DNA from 3 places in the Paenibacillus sp. P4_A9 genome. Region 1 is predicted to be linked to each of the others. Evidence: riboswitches for the same ligand, from Rfam matches in the RefSeq annotation. Region 1 holds a riboswitch; each other region holds the start of a gene.

Region 1 (5,855 bases):
CTGGGCGTGGGACCGCAACTATCCGCCTGTTAATACCAAAATGCTTTCTAGCTCAGTCGTTACTTCTGAACATCTATTGAAGGATGCCAATCTTCTCGTCAAAAAGCTCACAGACCCCGCGATCGCCCAGCAATTAATGACGAATGCTCAAAGAGGCAATCAAAAAGAAGTGGATCGCATCGTTCAGACCTTCGGCAGTGAGTCCGACATCAAAACCAGCTACTCCCCTAGTGCTATACAGTTCATGGTTGGTCCTCGCATTACCGGAAATCCATGCTGTCTAGTCACGATCATGCTCAAATGGGGCGAATGACAAAAAGAGCAATCTCGGCTCCTTAAGGAGTTGGGTTGCTCTTTTGTTTTGTAGAATAACGCTACATACGCCTCATATTTAGCTTTTACTTTAATGCTCAACGAACATCTACACTGCTCAGAAGCGGCCACGTAACCGCTAGCCAATGGGCTGCTGCAATGAGCACTAGCCAGTATACACTGTAATAAACATCCAACTTGGAGTAGGAGGATACATAATAATACGTGCGTTTACGACTCATCGAAAAACGCTTCGCTTCCATTGCAACTGCCGTCCTATGGGCACGGCGAATGCTTTGAGCCAGCAGCGGGATAGCGATCATTCGCATCGTGGTATACCACGATGTGAGTGGATTCCGCTGCTTGCGCTTGCCCCTAACCTTGAGCGCGCAGCGAAGCGTCTGGAACTCCTCTAAGATGACGGGCAGCATACGCAGTGCTGCTAGAAAGCTGTACGCGTACTTCGGCGCTACCTTCCACTGCTGCATCATCGCGTAAAACAGCGCGACAGGCCGCGTGGTCAAGCTGAACAGTAAGCCAACCGAGGCTACTTGCATACCGCGCAAACCAAGATGGATACCGCGGTAAAAGCTTTCCTCTGTGATTCGAATAATCCCGAAGTGAAACCATAGGGTCTCTCCGGTCCCGAACATCATCATCCCCGCAGAGGATGACACAAAGATGAGCAGAAATGGCGACGCATATAGCAATAATCTTTTGGCAGGATGACCCGACAGCAACGCCAGCGGAAGCAGCGCGCCGATCGTCAGGAACAGCATCAAGTTAATGTTATGTGTGAAAACGACCACGATGAATAGCAGAATCGACAAGACGAGCTTCACACCTGGATTCACCCGATGCAGCCACGTTTCGCGAAAGCTGAAGGTTATTTGCATATCAGCGGCTCACCTCCGGTGACGGCATGCGTTAGGGGTGCGGGCGCGCTTTCTGTAACGCGCCCCGCTTCGACCTGCCAGACGCGCGTAGCCCAGCGCCGGACGATCTCGTGATCGTGGGTTACCATCACGATCACAGTCCCGCTGGCGCGCAGCAGCTCCAGCTGCTCGAGCATGCGCAGCGTGCCGCGCGCATCGAGCCCGAAGGTGGGCTCATCCAGCAGCAGGATGCGCGGCCCGCGAACCATCGCGGACGCCACGCTCAACCTGCGCTTCTGGCCCATCGAGAGCTGGAACGGGTGCCGCTCGCGCAGCGCGAGCAGGTCGTACTCCTGGAGCAGCAGCTCAGCCGCTGCCCACTGCCCGTTCCTCGGCTGACCCTCTGGCATGCCATAGGTCAGCTCTTCCTCCACGGAGTTCGTAACGAACTGGAACTCCGGGTTCTGGAACACAAAGCCGACTTGCTCTGCAAGCTGCTCGACTTTGTTGCCCTTTGCGCCCGCGATCACACAGCTTCCGCGGGTCGGAATGAGCCGCATGATTGCGAGGAGGAGCGAGCTTTTGCCTGCGCCGTTGGCACCGACAACGGTGATCCAATCGCCAGGATATACATGAAAGTTATCCACAGAGGTCCTGATTTGTCCGCTGCGAAGTCCGACGAAATCCCGGAAGACCATGACGGGCTCTATGGACTGTAGGCTTTGTTGGAGGGTTCCTTGCTCATCTACCTTCGCATTCGCTTGCGGGTTCTCCTTGGCATAATCCTCCCACACCTCGGGATACCAAATGCCATATTCCCTGATCTGTTCCTTGTACGTCTTGAACATGGCATCCGGTGCCCCATCTGCCAAAACTCCACCCTCAGGTGTCAGGATGATCAAACGGTCGAGAAGATCCAGCATGCCGCTAATTTTGTGCTCAACGATGAGGAGGGTTTTGTCCCCGCTAATCGACCGGATCGTGTCCCACACCTGCTTCGTGCCCTCATCATCCAACAGCGCCGTGGGCTCATCGAGGAAGATCACCTCTGGCTCTAACGCCAGTACGCTGGCAATTGCTAGTCGCTGCTTCATCCCTTGAGACAGCGTACTAATCAGCGTGTGAGCATCCGGTAAATGAAGGCCGACCAGCGCCAAGTAATGCTGAATGCGCGCAGGCATTTCTTCGCGCGGCACTTCCTGATTTTCCAACACGAACGCGATCTCTTCGTCAATATAGGGCATACAGAACTGCGTATCTGGATCCTGAAACACATACCCCCACCGGCTAGGTCTGCGAATCTCATCCGCTTTGAGCGGAAGCTCGATCATGTCAGGGACGATCCCGCTCAGTACCTGAAGCAAGGTAGATTTGCCGCATCCGCTTGGTCCCAGAAGCAGCACCTTCTCACCAGGCTCGATGGAAAAGGAAACCCCCTGAAAGATCAGGGGGGCGTCGTCACCGGGATATTTTAACCGTAGATTCGTAACGCTCATTCCTTCACTCATCTCAATTACCCCAGTACGTCGTAATCTTTTTTGGAAACGGGACGAATCAAATTCAGTACACCCGTGCGAGACAATGCACTCGTCAAATAGTACGCGAACACACCAGCGATCAAAGCGCTGCCCAGTAGTCGCAAGCTAACGAATAAAACGTAATTCCAGAAGGTCAGCTGCTCGATATAGCCATAGTAGGTATCCACAAATATGGACATGATCGCTGAAGCAAAGGCTGCGAGAATGGCTACCCCCACGGTTGTACGACGGTAGCGGAATAAGGCAAACGCCAGCTCTGCACCAAGTCCTTGAAGCAAACCAAACACGAGCGTTGCCACTCCCCAATGGCCGCCATATAGTGCCTCAATCGTTGCAGCCGCCACTTCTGCCAACAGGGCAACCCCTGGCTTACGGATAACGAGGAACGCGAAGGTTGCGGCCATGAACCACATGCCGTAGCTCAACTGCTCTGCATGCAAGCCTAGCGGCTTCAATAGATCATAGAACGGTCCCCAAATCCGATAAATCACACCGAACACCGCTGAAATGACAATCGTGATCAAAATATCAGTCAGCTTTAACCCTTTTTTACTTACTTCTTGCTGTGCCATCTTCTACTCGACTCCTTTTCCCAATCCATATTTGTCAATGAGATAGGCGAACATGCCAACCTTGGATACATCGCTCCATCGTCCTTAAGGACAAAAAAAGCCCGCCGGATTAACGGCAGGCTTGAACATTTGTGCAAAAAAAGCACATCAGGTCTCTACGCTGGCATTATCCAGATCAGATTAACGGTCAGTGGCATAGGGCCACTATCTCAGCCTGACTTCATCAAGCACCCGTGTTGCTATTCATTTGGCTTAACTGTAGCGGATTAGCCGCTTTTTGGCAATCCTTTTTTTCCCAAAGATTTCTCGTAGAAGTTGACTCTACCCCAAAGAAAAACTACAATTTGTAGTGTCTTCATTATTTTTCAATAACTAGAAGGGGACTGATACGATGACAATGTTGCTCAATATTGGACTAGCCATACTCATTGCGGCTATTAGTAGCTACGTGCTGGCAGCAAGAATGAACAACGATAACAACTCACGGTTGAAAAAGGCCGAAAAGCAAGCCCTGAAGAAGAAGCATAAAACCTGGCTCCTAATTTCACATGCCCTACTCATTATCGCGATTGGCAGTATAGGTACTTCACTCATTCAAAGCTCAGCCAGCAAGTATAGTCTAGATACGCTTAATTACCATGCCAACATTCAGGTCACAACAGATAAAGATTACGGACGCGATCATAAGGACGGCACCTTGATGTACGAGATGAAAATCCCTACATCGGGCATACATAGCCCTCATGATTTGAAATTCGGATTCTATAAAGAGAGACCTGGTTATGAGATGCTTGTCCACAATCTGGAGCATGGCGATATCATCATTCATTATCATCCAGATGCACCGAAAGAGCTGCTCGATCAAATCGAGTACTTGACCCATTTCAAGACCGCCGGCGCAGGTGTTCTCGCGGTTCCCAATGTGGATGTGCCTGCCGATCAAGAGGTCGTTGTTACAGCTTGGACGAAAACGATGCCACTCGCCAAATTCGATGAAGCTAGTGTCGGCACGTTTATTTACGAATATATCAACAAAGGTCCTGAGCAAATTCCGGCTAACGTGCGTCTTGGCGGCGGAACGATGTAGTTATTTGCGAATGGTTTCACGATCTGAAACTAGCTCGGTTGGTACTAAACCCGTAATTCTTCGGAATACGCGATAAAAATAAGAAGGATCGTTATAGCCGATAAACTCGGCTATTTCGGTTACAGTCAGAGCGGAATGCCGCAGCATGTAGACGGCTGTTTTGATCCTCGTGACGTGAACGAATTCGCTGATGGTTTGACCTGTAACTTGACGAAAAAGGGACGCTGCATAATTCGGAGATCGGTTAATGCAAGCACCTAGCTCATCCTTTGTTACATGTTCGCGGTAATGATTCTGAATATATCCCTTCATTTGTTCCACGAGTAGTGCGGTTGCCGAGGTTGTGGCCGCTTGATCCCACTCCCGCTGGAGATACACAAACAGCTCTTGCCCGTGCGCTTCGCATAGCGCCTGGTAATAGGGCTGTTTGTCTTGCCACCCTCTGTGCATCAGTCGCAGCCGTTCGGCAATGATATCGAATTTCCCCGTTTGCCGGCAGGTGTGGGACGTAAGTTGAAACAGCGGGAAGACGTCCGAGGCTGTTCGTGCATCGAAGTGCAGCACAAATTTCTCATGAATTTTGGTGGGCACACTTCGTCCATAATAGGGTGTATTGCTTGGAATGAGCAGCCATTGCCCCTTCTCTAGCACTTGTTTTTTCTCGCGAATCCAGTACACACAGCGGCCATAGATCACGAAAACAAGCGTCCAATCGGGGCGAATATTGGGCTGTTCCTCGTTCCATGTACTGCTTTTATCATAGTGGATGCCTGTTAGCTGCATAGGAGTCTCGCCATCCTTTTATCGTACTATATTACATATAGCATACTATAGTTCATAGAAAGTCGCATCAATAAGGCATATAATGAAGCCAACTAATCTCTTACATTCGAAAGGAAGTCCTTCACGATGCGTAAAACGAAAATCATTTGTACCATGGGTCCTGCATGCGACTCCGTCTCTACCCTGAAAGAATTAATTCGCGCTGGCATGAGCGTCGCGAGATTAAATATGGCTCACGGCGATCTGGACGAGCACCGCGGTCGAATTCAGCGTGTACGCCAAGCTGCCCAAGAAATGGGTACAATTATCCCGATTCTGATGGATATCAAAGGTCCTGAAATCCGCATCGGACAATTGAAAGATGCTTCCTATGATTTACAAACGGGCGATCGTATCGTCTTGACGACCGAACAAATTATCGGCGACTCCAGCCGCGTATCCGTGAACTACCCAGGTTTGCCCCAAGATGTGAAACCTGGCAATCTTGTGCTAATCGACGACGGCTCCATCGAGCTGCGCGTTGAAATGATTGACGGTACAGAGGTTACTTGTACGGTATTGAACCCTGCTCAGTTGAAACAACGTAAAGGTGTTAACTTGCCGGGCGTACGTACTTCCCTGCCAGGTGTAACCGAGCGCGATGTGATGCACATCAAATTCGGTGTTGAGGAAAACATTTCGATTGTTG
Region 2 (5,855 bases), on a different contig from region 1:
CGCTGTGTATTTTCGCTGATGATATCGCTGTAATTGATCTCCGATAATTTCCGTCTAACGGTGTTATACACAGCGGCATCAATCCGCTCTTCCCCGCCTGTGATGGATTGTATCGTACGCAGGAACTGCTGAGCATCATCAATCCGCCATACCGTATAGTTATCAACTTCGATCGGCTTCTTATCTTTGGTTAGAATGGAAGTAGGCTTGCTGTCATACACCATCTGATATTTAGGAAGCGTGCGAACCGATTCAATAAATGGGATTTTAAAATGAATCCCAGGCTCCGTTTGAATACGAACGGCTTCTCCGAACTTGAGAACGACGCGGTATTGTCCTTCTTTTACAATAAAGATGGAAATCAGGAAGAAAAAAGCGAGAACTACAGCAACGATCGATCTAAAAATCCATTTGCGTTGCATGGTCATTTCGCAGCCCCTCCTTGCGCTGTGCCTGTTGCAGCAGCAGGTGTCCGTAACAGCTCATTAATTGGTAAATATTTGACCGTTTCGCCGGTGCTGTCACTGATGAAAATTTTGGCATTCGGCAATATTTTCTCTAACGTCTCAATGATAAGCCTGCTTTCCGTAACCGATTTATTATTCGCATACTCCGCATAAAGGGCATTGAACTTCGCAACATCCCCTTGAGCATTCAAAATACGTGACTTCTTCTGGGCTTCGGCATTCTCAAGAAGGGCCTGAGCGTTCCCGCGCTCCCTAGGTAGGATATCATTTTCGTATTTGGTAGCGACGTTAATCTTCGTGTTTTTCTCTTCGCGAGCATTCGTTACGTCTTTAAAAGCATTTTGCACATCGCCCGCAGGCGGCTCGATATCTTGGAACTTCAAGTCGACAATATGGATGCCTGTTTGATATTTAGTCTGCATCTCAATCAATCGCTCTTTGACCTTGCCTTGGATCTCGGTTTTTCCTTCTGTAATGGCAAAGTCGAGCGCCGTAGCGCCGATCACCGAGCGAATTGCTGCACTCGCGGAGTTGCGAAGGAACATTTCTGCGTTATCAATGTTGTACAAGTAGTTACGCATGTCACTGATATTCCATTCCACAACAGCATCGGCTGATAAAATATTTTCATCCCCCGTGATCATCATCGCTTCCTCTTCGACTGGCGTAATTTTACCGCCTGTTTCACGGAAGCCGATTTGGATACGCTGTGTCTTTTTGGCAGGCAGTACAATCACCTGTTGAATCGGGAAAGGGAGTTTAAAGTGAAGCCCAGCTTCCTTCTCCGTTGTATATTTACCTAATGTTAAAATAGCTGCTTTTTCATGCTCCTGCACCGTATAGAAGGTGGACGATCCAAAAATGAGGACAAGAACGATAATAAGGCCGGCTATGATTTTAGTCACCAAGCCTGGTGGGAGCGAGGTAGGTCTTCGTCGATCTGGTTCTGGCAGTACAAATGGTTCCATTGAAAACACCCCTTTAATATAAGATTTACTGCTATGCTATACGGGGGAAGTTGGAAATAGTTTCAATAGGAAATTAGTTATTTCCAAGAGTTGGCTGCCATGCTATGATATTGAGTAATTGCATACGAATGAATCCCTAGGGGCGCCGAGAGGCTGAGACAGTGTATACTGAACCCTTTGAACCTGATCTGGTTGATACCAGCGGAGGAAAGTGGAACGAGCTTTGGAGCCGATTTAATATCTGTATATGATGAGGCAACCTACAACCACTTTCCTGAGGAAAGTGGTTTTTTTTGTGTTTTTCAATAAGATAAGGTCAGGAAGTTTAGCTTGGTTAAAAAGAAGTGATGTTTCGTAGGAGAGGAGTCAGCCTTCTATGTCAGAGAGAGAACTGCATGTCATATCCAATGGGAAGCTGTCCTGGTCAACGTTAGCGACGATTGCAGATCAGATTCATCCGTATGTTACGGCCATTCATATTCGCGAGAAAACGAAGTCGTTGGATGAGGTTTTCATCGGTGTGCAGTACCTAATAGAGCAGGGTATTCCTGCAAAAAAGCTGTACGTCAACGGATTTCCATCGATTGCACTGGCTTTACACACTGGCGGGCTGCAGCTTCCTGGTACGACACCATCCCTTGTTTTTCAGGATGAGTTATGCCAGGGGATAAAGCGCATCGGAGTCTCCGTGCATCATGCCGATGAGGCAAAATGGCGTGAAAAAGAGGGAGCCGACTACGTCATGTTCGGTCATATCTTTACGACAAACTCGAAGCGGGGAGCGCCGCCTAGAGGCTTAGAGCAATTACGGAAACTAGTTAATCACGTTAACATTCCTGTGATAGCGATTGGCGGGATGACGCCTGCGAGAGTAAAATCCGTGCTGGATACAGGAGCATCTGGTATCGCGGTCATGAGCGGAATTTGGGAAGCAGCGGATCCACTCGGAGCCGTTCTGGCCTATCACGATGAGCTTAGGCAAATAGAGGTGAGTTAAATGTCAGCAACAAGATCAGATGTCATCATCATTGGCGGTGGTGTTATCGGTACATCCATCGCGTATTACTTGGCTAAAAGAGGGCAATCCGTCACGCTGCTGGAGCGCGGCCAGCTGGGCAGAGAAGCCTCGGCAGCCGCAGCAGGCATGCTCGGCGCGCAGTCCGAGATGGAGGACACCGGCGCCCTGTTCCAGTGGGCGCGCAAGAGCCGTGCCATGTTCCCCGAGCTAAGCGGGGAACTGCGAGAACTCACGGGCATCGACATCGGTCTCGTCCGTGAAGGGCTGCTGAACGTCGCGCTCAGCGACGTTCAAGAGAAGGAGCTGCGCGCGCGTGAGAAGCTCCAGCGCGACGCAGGCGAGAAGGCCCAGTGGCTCAGCGCCGCTGAAGCCACGGCCTTAGAGCCCGCGCTGAGCGGGGCGACGCGCGGAGCCCTCTACCTGCCCGAGGATGGGCAGGTGGATGCGCCCTTACTGGCTGCCGCGTTCGCGCAGGCGGCGCAAGTGCTGGGGGCGAAGGTGGAACCCTTCGCCCAGGTGCAAGGGCTGCTGACCGCGCAGGAGCGCGTCATCGGCGTGCTGACGGCCGCCGGTCCGCTCTACAGCGACGTCGTCGTCGTCGCCGCAGGCACGTGGAGCGGTCAGCTGCTTGCAGGCATCGGCATTGAGCTGCCGATGTATCCCGTGAAGGGCGAGTGCTTCTCCGTTAGGACGCCGAAGCCTCTATTGAAGAAAACCCTGTTCACACCAGGGTGCTATATCGTTCCGAAAGCCGGCGGACGGCTGGTGGTCGGCGCGACGGTCGTGCCGAACAGCTATGACCGCAAGGTGTCGCTCTCGGGCTTGGCCGAGCTGATGGAGCGCGCGAGGGGTCTGATGCCCGCACTCGGTGATGCCGAGTGGGAGAAGGCTTGGTCGGGGCTGCGCCCGCAGACAGCCGACGGACTGCCCTACATCGGCAAGGTGCCGATGGTAGAGGGTTTGTATACAGCTTGCGGTCACTACCGCAACGGGATTTTGCTGAGCCCGATCACCGGGAGTGTGATGGCGGATTGGATCGTGGGCGGAGAAGTAGGGCGACAAATAGAGCTGGACATTTATGAACAGCAGCTGCAACCATTAGCCCCTTGGATAGATGCTTTTAGTCCGGATTTTTCGTACGGGACCACGCGTGTGGGGCACTCAGATAAGGAACAATTTTCGGCCACAGGAAAGGAATTGATAAGCATTGAAACTGCACATTAATGGTCAGCAGGTTGATGTTCCCGATACGATTCGGACCGTTGTGGAGCTGCTCGCCCACTTTGATTTAAGCGACAAAATGCTCGTGGTTGAGCATAACGCAGCCATTTTACATAAAGAGGATCACGCAGGTGCTGAGCTTGCAGAAGGACACAAAATTGAGATCGTTCATTTCGTTGGAGGAGGATAAAAAACATGTTAAAAATCGGTCCATATGAGTTTCGTTCACGTTTGCTGTTAGGTACGGGGAAGTTTCCAGATTTTCAGATTCAAAAACAAGCGGTGGATATCAGTGAGTCCCAAATTTTGACGTTTGCGGTGCGACGGATGAACATATTTGAAGCGAGCCGGCCAAATTTCTTGTCGATGCTGGATACGTCGAATTTCACATTGCTGCCGAATACCGCAGGTGCCAAAACAGCCGAAGAAGCGGTTCGTATCGCGAGATTAGCTAAGGCATCAGGCTTATGCGACATGATCAAAGTTGAGGTAATTGGAGATGAAATGACGCTGCTGCCAGATCCAGTGGAAACGCTGAAGGCTTCGGAAATGCTGCTGGAGGAAGGTTTTATCGTTCTTCCTTATACATCAGATGATGTCTTGTTGGCTAAACGTCTGCAAGCCCTAGGCGTACATGCGATTATGCCTGGTGCTTCACCGATCGGCACAGGGCAGGGGATCATTAACCCGTTGAACTTGAGCTTCATCATCGAGCAGGCGACGGTTCCGGTCATCGTGGATGCAGGGATTGGTGCACCTTCGGATGCGGCTTTGGCGATGGAAATGGGAGCGGACGGCGTGCTGCTTAACACAGCAGTATCTGGTGCTAAGGATCCGGTCAAAATGGCGTACGCCATGAAGCTCGCGATTGAAGCTGGACGTGCTGGCTTTGAGGCGGGGCGCATTCCGAAGAAGCGCTACGCGTCGGCAAGCAGTCCGATGGATGGGTTGAGCCGGGTGTAGGGAGAATGATTTAAGCTTGTTACGCTTATGGTGTTGGGTGTTGAGGGATGTTGGCTTAGGCGTTGACACTGACACTGGCGTTAGCGCTGGCTAACGGACATGGAAGACACTATTTGGTATATATATGATGTTTTGAAAAGCTAACGGACACAGAGTTCGCTATTCAGTGGAATTTCCTGATCATAAGGAGAAATCAGCTGTAATAACGGCTGTCGTGTCCGTTAGATTATGGATAAAGCAATTTTGGCAACGATTACGTCCGTGGTGACCGTTAGAACATATAGTTACGAATAGTTAGGGAGGAGAGTGGGGAGTACCATGGCGATTTACAAAGCATTGACGATTGCCGGCTCGGATAGTGGCGGTGGCGCAGGCATTCAGGCGGATCTGAAAACATTTCAAGAGTTAGGTGTCTACGGCATGTCCGTGATTACGGCTGTAACCGCGCAGAATACGTTGGGCGTTCAGGGAGTTTACCCGATGAGCGCGGAAGCGATCGAACGCCAACTAGCGTCCATTGGGGAAGATTTGCGACCCGATGCGTTGAAGACGGGAATGCTTTTCAGCGGAGACATTATTCGCATTGTGGCGGCGGCGATCAAGAAGTATGCATGGAAGCAGATTGTTGTCGATCCCGTGATGATTGCCAAGGGCGGGGCTTCGCTCCTGCAGCAGGAGGCAATTGACGCCATGATCCATTCGTTGCTGCCGCTAGCCGATGTAGTGACGCCAAATATCCCTGAAGCGGAGGCGCTTAGCGGGGTATCGATTACGGACTGGGAGTCTCGGAAGCAAGCGGCCATACGCATTTATGCATACGGCTGTAAGTATGTGATGATCAAAGGCGGTCATGAAGCGAATACGGAGCAGGCGACGGACTTACTGTATGATGGAGCTTCCTTTACAGAGTTTACGTCTAAAAGGCTAGTTACGCAGCACACGCATGGAACAGGCTGCACCTTTGCCGCCGCTTTGACATCGGGACTGGCGCAAGGACTTGAGACGAAGGCGTCTTTACAGTTGGCGAAGAGCTTCATCCACGCTGCGATTTCGGAGCCTTTACATATCGGAAGCGGGCACGGACCCACGAATCATTGGGCGTATCAGCAGGGTGTTCGGGCTGCTGATGTACAAGATATGGCAACGCGAGGTGTACGATGAGCGTTGTGATGAGTGCTGCAGAGCTGCGAAAAGCTCTGCGTTTGTATCTCGTGATGG
Region 3 (5,855 bases), on a different contig from region 1:
ATCCCGCTTCGCGATGCTCAAATTCATCCTGTATATCTTGAAGCAGCTGCTCAACTAGAAGCTGCTTCGGCTTGGCGATATGCAGCCACGGCTGCGGCAAGGCAGCTAGCTCTGGCAACTCGTCAGTAGTATTTTGAAGAAAAAGGTATAAGGTATCCGAGAAGGGCTTCAATTGCTCTCTTACCAGAAATGGCAGGAAATCAATCAGCACCACTTCGAACTCGCGCTCTTCAATCGCGCTTAAGCTGTGCTCCACCCCAGGCGCTATGATGAACATATCCCCTCTGCTGATATTCAGCGACTTGCCTCGCAGCTGGTGATTGCACACCCCTTTGAGCACATAGGCGATCTGTGTATATTCGTGGATATGCAAAGGCTGTTTCAGTGCGAGGCTGGAGTAACGGAATATTTTAAAAGGAAACTCCTTTTTCAGTGTAGATTTGCTTTGAAAATAGGACATCCCCTTCTCCATGCTCATACGATTACCACCTGTCCGAAGCCATATTTCATTCAAGCATATGTCAATTTGCGGAATTGAACAACCCTTCTGTGCGGGCGCTTCAGTTAGAACGTCTGGCTTGCATCGTAGACGAGCTCGCCAGCTTTATAGGTCTGCCGCAATGGGATGCGGCCGTCCGCTTGGATACTGTCTAGGAGAACGATGTCGGCTGGAGACCCTGCCGACAAGCCCTCTGCGACAGGCAGACCCAGCAAGCGAGCATTCCCGTTGCATAATGGCGCGCGTGAATGACACTCTTTTTATCGGCCATAGGAATCCTGGTCCAAATAAAGCGTACAATCCGGGTGCCTGCGAAGAATCGTCGAAGGGCACGCGGTTGAGATCGGCTCGTTCAAGGTGCGCTGCACCGCCTGATGTTTGGTTACGCCAGGAACCGAGCAGAACAGATGCGCGCCGGACATCAGCGCTGGAATGGTTAGCGTTAAGGCATGGGTCGGTACGTCTGCGAAGGAACCAAAACACCCATCATTCACCTGCTGTTGACGGCAAACGTCCTCCAGCTCCACACGCTTGATCAGCTCTATATCTGCGAAATCCGCTACTGGAGGGTCGTTGAAGGCGATGTGACCGTTCTCGCCAATGCCGAGACAAACGATATCAATCGGTGCTTCTCCAAGCAGATCGCTATACCGTCTACACTCGTCCTCTGCCAAGTTCAGGCTATTGATGAGATGTACCGTGCCTGGCCCAACCTTATTGAACAATCGGTCGCTTAGAAACCGTCCGAATTTCTGCGGCGCATCATCGCTGAGTCCGATATATTCATCCATATGAAACACAGTGATCCGCGACCAGTCGATGGCTTCATCATCGGCCAATGTTTGGAGCATTTCATTCTGTGAGGGCGCTGCCGCGAAAATGATGCGAATGGCCGCTTTCTCGGTAAGCAGTTCCTTGATTTTGTTGGCCGCATCTGATCCAGCGGCATGTCCTAACGCCTTCCGGTCCTGATACACGTTAACCTGCAGCGCATCGATTTGTGCTTGCCAGATTGGCTGTGCCTGTAATTGTGGCTCATTCATAGGATCGTTCCTCCAGTCAGTTTGTGAGAAATCCTTTATCGAAGCAATACTAGGATGTACGACCGCGTATAAAGGTAGGTTTTATCGCCAATTAGAAAGATGTTTTCGGTGAACGAAAACTTATACTTTCTAATGTGGTTATCTGCCGCTCTTCGGCCGCACTCTTATAAATCTGTTCAACAAGCTGCACCGCACGCAGTCCGGACTCCCCAGTAACCAGCGGCTCATCGCCGGCTTCAATCGAAGCCATGACATCCAACAACTGGCTTTGATGAAAATCCGACACGATGCTGTGCGGATCCGTAATCCCGCCGTAGGCACCTGCCTGCGTCCAAGTCGGCTCGCTTCGCCCTGGTACCGTCCAATGGACGATCGTCGAGCCTTCGAGCTTGATCGTGCCTTTCTCACCGTACAGATTGACGGTTGCAGCAAAGCCCGGAACGATGCTGGTCGAGGCCATAATCGTACCGAAAGCCCCGTTTTTAAATTGCAGAATAGCCAGTCCTATATCCTCAGCTTCCATCTCGTGTGTTTGGGTAGCAACTTTGCCGAAGACCGTATGAACGTCACCAGCGAACCATAGCATAAGATCCAGACAATGAATCCCTTGGTTCATCAAGACGCCTCCATCCTCCGCTATCGTTCCGCGCCACTCCGCGCTGTTATAATACGACTGGGATCGATGGAAAGGCAGCGACACCTCAACCAGCAAGAGCTTCCCAAGTGCCCCTTCATCCAATACCCGTTTAATAGCTTGATTCTGAGCCTCGAACCTTCTCTGGGAGATGACGGAGAGTGTGACATTGTTTGCTCTAGCCGCTTGCACAAGCTTCTCTGCATCTTTCACATTCATCGTAATTGGCTTCTCAATGATCAAATGCTTGCCCGCATTCACGACATCCAGTCCGATACTCGCATGGCTGCCGCTTGAGGTAGTGACACAGACGATATCCACATCAGGCCTGGCAAGTAGCTCGCGATAGTCTGTTGTCCATGAGCAACCTTCTCGCTCGGCAACCGCTTGCGCCTTCGACTCCGTGCGGCTGGATACCACGACTAGGCTTGCTTCTTCAATCTGACGGATGGCCTCGATATGGAAATCAGCCACTGATCCGCAGCCTATGATACCGAACTTCCAGTTAGCCAACACCTACACCTCCTCTAGCAACGCCCTAAGCGCATCAAGTGTCATTCGTGTGCCAGTTAGCTGGCTGCCGCCCTCTGGAACAAAATGCGTTTCAATCGTATATAAACCATCGTATCCATCTGCTTCAAGCGCTTTGATCTGAGCCGCTAATGCAACATTGCCAGAGCCCAGAGGCACACATTTGGCTGTTCCATCCTGACGGATATACGCATCCTTCAGATGAACATGTGCCAAGGTACTTTTCATGGACAGGTAACCACTCGGGAATGCCTCTCTAGCACCATACGCCTCATTGCCCGGATCCCACAAACCTCTAACAGATGGCGAATCGACTGCCGAAACAAGCGCCGCTACTTCCGCTGCAAAGCCTCCGTTACAGGAAGGCTCATTCTCAAGGAGCAGGATCACACCTTCCTTAACGGCGATTTTTCCCGCCTTTTTTAGATGACGAACAACTTCATCACTGTGCTGCTGCGGATCCGTTTCCCGCCAGAACGAGAAAATACGAATGCGTGGCGTCCCCAACAGCTTAGCGATCTCAATAACCCTATGAAGCTTATTAAAATGCTCTTCAACACTCTGTTCCTTCTGCCCGAAGGTGTCTCCGGATTCAACCAACCGCTTCGGTTCCAAGGCACACTTAAACAAGGGCGAAGCAATGGCGGAAACATACAGTCCGTGATCCTCCACCACTTTGCGGATTTCGACGATCTGAGCATCAGCCAACTCCGATACATTGATGCCATTGACAACTCTGACTTCCACATGCTTTAAACCCTGTTCAGCAGCCCAATTTACAGCCTTCTCGAAATTGGGGGATACCTCATCCGACAATACGCCTAATCGATTCCAAATCAATAAAACCCCTCCGCCTACGCCTGAATATGTGATGCTGATTTCTTATTTTCTTACTATAACAAGATTGTCTGGGGAAAAGTTGACGTTTCTATTGAACTAAGTTTACATTTTTTTCGCTTTTAACCGATTGTAAATAAATGGGTTTTTAATTCAAAATCAAAAGCAGTAAATAAAAGGAATTTGAGTGCATATGTGGAATAGATGTATATACACATTATGATGCCTTGTAACTTGAAGATGCCAGTCATTTGATCATGAAAAAAGGGGGTAAATGTATATGAAATCAACGGGAATCGTAAGAAAAGTGGACGAGCTGGGACGTATTGTTTTGCCTATTGAACTTCGACGGACACTTCATATTGAGATCGGTGATGCGATCGAGGTCTATGTAGATCCTGAGCGTATTACACTTAAGAAGTATATGCCTGCTTGTGTGTTCTGTGGGAATTTTGAGGACATGACCTATTTCAAAGGGAAGCTCGTTTGCAGCAATTGTATTGAAGAGATTACCTAACCATTTGCGTGAGCATACATATCGGCAAGACCGAACATAAGCCCTCAGGGATGATCCTGATGGGCTTTTTTCACAAATAACATTTGCATAATTTGGAATTAACGTGTAAATTAAATACCTAAGTGCATAGTCACGGGAGCTTGGTGAGACCAGGCTGAGAGGATAGTTATAACTATCGACCGTTAAACCTGATCTGGATAATGCCAGCGGAGGAACACAAGATCTCTTTGTATACCAGGAGACCGCCTCTATTAGAGATGCGGTCTTTTTTTCGCAGCATGAATCCTCCGCTTGATCACAATCAATTATTGGAGGCGTGGTAAATGTCAATGGAAACAAGTAAAGAAACCGTATCTTCTTCAACCTCCTCTTTTCCGGGAAGCAAAAAAGTGTATGTCGAGGGCTCACGAAAGGACATCAGAGTCCCCATGCGTGAAATCACACTGAGCCCTACCACAGGTGCTTACGGAGAACAGGAAAACGCCCCTTTGCGGGTGTACGACACGAGTGGCGCATATACAGATGAGGAGATCCAAACTGATATTCGTGAAGGTATTCCACCTAATCGTACGAATTGGATTATAAAACGCGGCGATGTTGAACTGTATGAAGGCAGAACGATTAAACCGGAAGATAACGGATATACCAAGGGAGAGCACGTTGCTGAGGTTTTTCCTGGCTTACATCGTCACCCTATGCGAGCGAAAATAGGTCGTAATGTAACCCAGATGCATTATGCACGTCAAGGTATCATCACGTCCGAAATGGAATATATCGCGATTCGCGAAAATGTATCTCCGGAATTTGTGAGAGACGAGGTCGCTCGCGGCAGAGCGATCATCCCTGCAAATATTAATCACCCTGAGAGTGAGCCTATGATTATTGGACGTAACTTTCTCGTAAAGATAAATGCGAATATAGGAAATTCTGCAGTATCGTCTTCCATTGAAGAAGAAGTGGAAAAAATGAGATGGGCTACTCGCTGGGGAGCTGATAATATTATGGATCTCTCTACGGGTAAAAACATTCATACAACAAGGGAATGGATTATTCGCAACTCCCCTGTTCCTATTGGTACCGTGCCTATTTATCAAGCACTAGAGAAAGTGAATGGCAAAGCAGAAGATTTGACGTGGGAAGTGTACCGTGACACGCTGATTGAACAGGCCGAGCAAGGTGTCGATTACTTTACCATTCATGCTGGTGTACTGCTGCGTTATGTCCCTCTTACGGCTCAACGAGTAACAGGTATTGTTTCTCGAGGCGGCTCTATTATGGCAGCCTGGTGTCTCGCCCACCATAAGGAAAACTTTCTGTATACCCATTTTGAAGAGATCTGTGAAATTATGAAAGCCTATGATGTATCCTTTTCTTTAGGCGACGGGTTGCGCCCAGGATCCATTGCAGATGCGAATGATGAGGCTCAGTTTGCAGAACTAGAAACATTAGGTGAACTCACCAAAATCGCCTGGAAGCATGACGTGCAAGTCATGGTAGAAGGTCCTGGTCATGTACCTATGCATTTAATCAAGGAAAATATGGATAAACAACTTGAAATCTGTGACGAAGCTCCTTTTTACACATTAGGACCGCTTACAACGGATATTGCGCCAGGCTATGACCATATCACTTCGGCCATTGGAGCAGCGATGATAGGCTGGTTTGGTACTGCCATGCTGTGTTATGTAACTCCCAAAGAACATTTGGGTTTGCCCAATAAAAATGACGTTCGTGAAGGGGTTATCACCTATAAAATTGCTGCTCATGCCGCTGATTTAGCCAAAGGACATAAAG

What was found. Region 1 has a riboswitch for thiamine pyrophosphate ahead of AC1DVJ_RS05665 (ECF transporter S component). Riboswitches for the same ligand answer to the same signal wherever they lie in the genome.
Region 2: another riboswitch for thiamine pyrophosphate. It lies ahead of AC1DVJ_RS05160 (thiamine phosphate synthase); the one in region 1 lies ahead of AC1DVJ_RS05665 (ECF transporter S component).
Region 3: another riboswitch for thiamine pyrophosphate. It lies ahead of thiC (phosphomethylpyrimidine synthase ThiC); the one in region 1 lies ahead of AC1DVJ_RS05665 (ECF transporter S component).

The regions. Positions count from the first base shown of each region.
Region 1 covers NZ_JBFUHL010000004.1:62,067-67,921, reverse strand. The annotation lists gene AC1DVJ_RS05680 (YuzC family spore coat inner layer protein) at 1-313, shown strand, start outside; gene AC1DVJ_RS05675 (energy-coupling factor transporter transmembrane component T family protein) at 411-1,208, opposite strand; gene AC1DVJ_RS05670 (ABC transporter ATP-binding protein) at 1,199-2,695, opposite strand; gene AC1DVJ_RS05665 (ECF transporter S component) at 2,701-3,297, opposite strand; TPP riboswitch at 3,433-3,542, opposite strand; gene AC1DVJ_RS05660 (DUF3105 domain-containing protein) at 3,689-4,384, shown strand; gene AC1DVJ_RS05655 (helix-turn-helix transcriptional regulator) at 4,385-5,167, opposite strand; gene pyk (pyruvate kinase) at 5,294-5,855, shown strand, end outside.
Region 2 covers NZ_JBFUHL010000003.1:275,616-281,470, forward strand. The annotation lists gene hflC (protease modulator HflC) at 1-428, opposite strand, end outside; gene hflK (FtsH protease activity modulator HflK) at 425-1,435, opposite strand; TPP riboswitch at 1,564-1,662, shown strand; gene AC1DVJ_RS05160 (thiamine phosphate synthase) at 1,812-2,432, shown strand; gene thiO (glycine oxidase ThiO) at 2,433-3,677, shown strand; gene thiS (sulfur carrier protein ThiS) at 3,661-3,864, shown strand; gene AC1DVJ_RS05175 (thiazole synthase) at 3,870-4,637, shown strand; gene thiD (bifunctional hydroxymethylpyrimidine kinase/phosphomethylpyrimidine kinase) at 4,956-5,798, shown strand; gene thiE (thiamine phosphate synthase) at 5,795-5,855, shown strand, end outside.
Region 3 covers NZ_JBFUHL010000028.1:24,563-30,417, forward strand. The annotation lists gene AC1DVJ_RS17950 (AraC family transcriptional regulator) at 1-478, opposite strand, end outside; gene AC1DVJ_RS17955 (glucosamine-6-phosphate deaminase) at 760-1,542, opposite strand; gene AC1DVJ_RS17960 (Gfo/Idh/MocA family protein) at 1,634-2,689, opposite strand; gene AC1DVJ_RS17965 (sugar phosphate isomerase/epimerase family protein) at 2,693-3,547, opposite strand; gene AC1DVJ_RS17970 (AbrB/MazE/SpoVT family DNA-binding domain-containing protein) at 3,825-4,061, shown strand; TPP riboswitch at 4,184-4,293, shown strand; gene thiC (phosphomethylpyrimidine synthase ThiC) at 4,391-5,855, shown strand, end outside.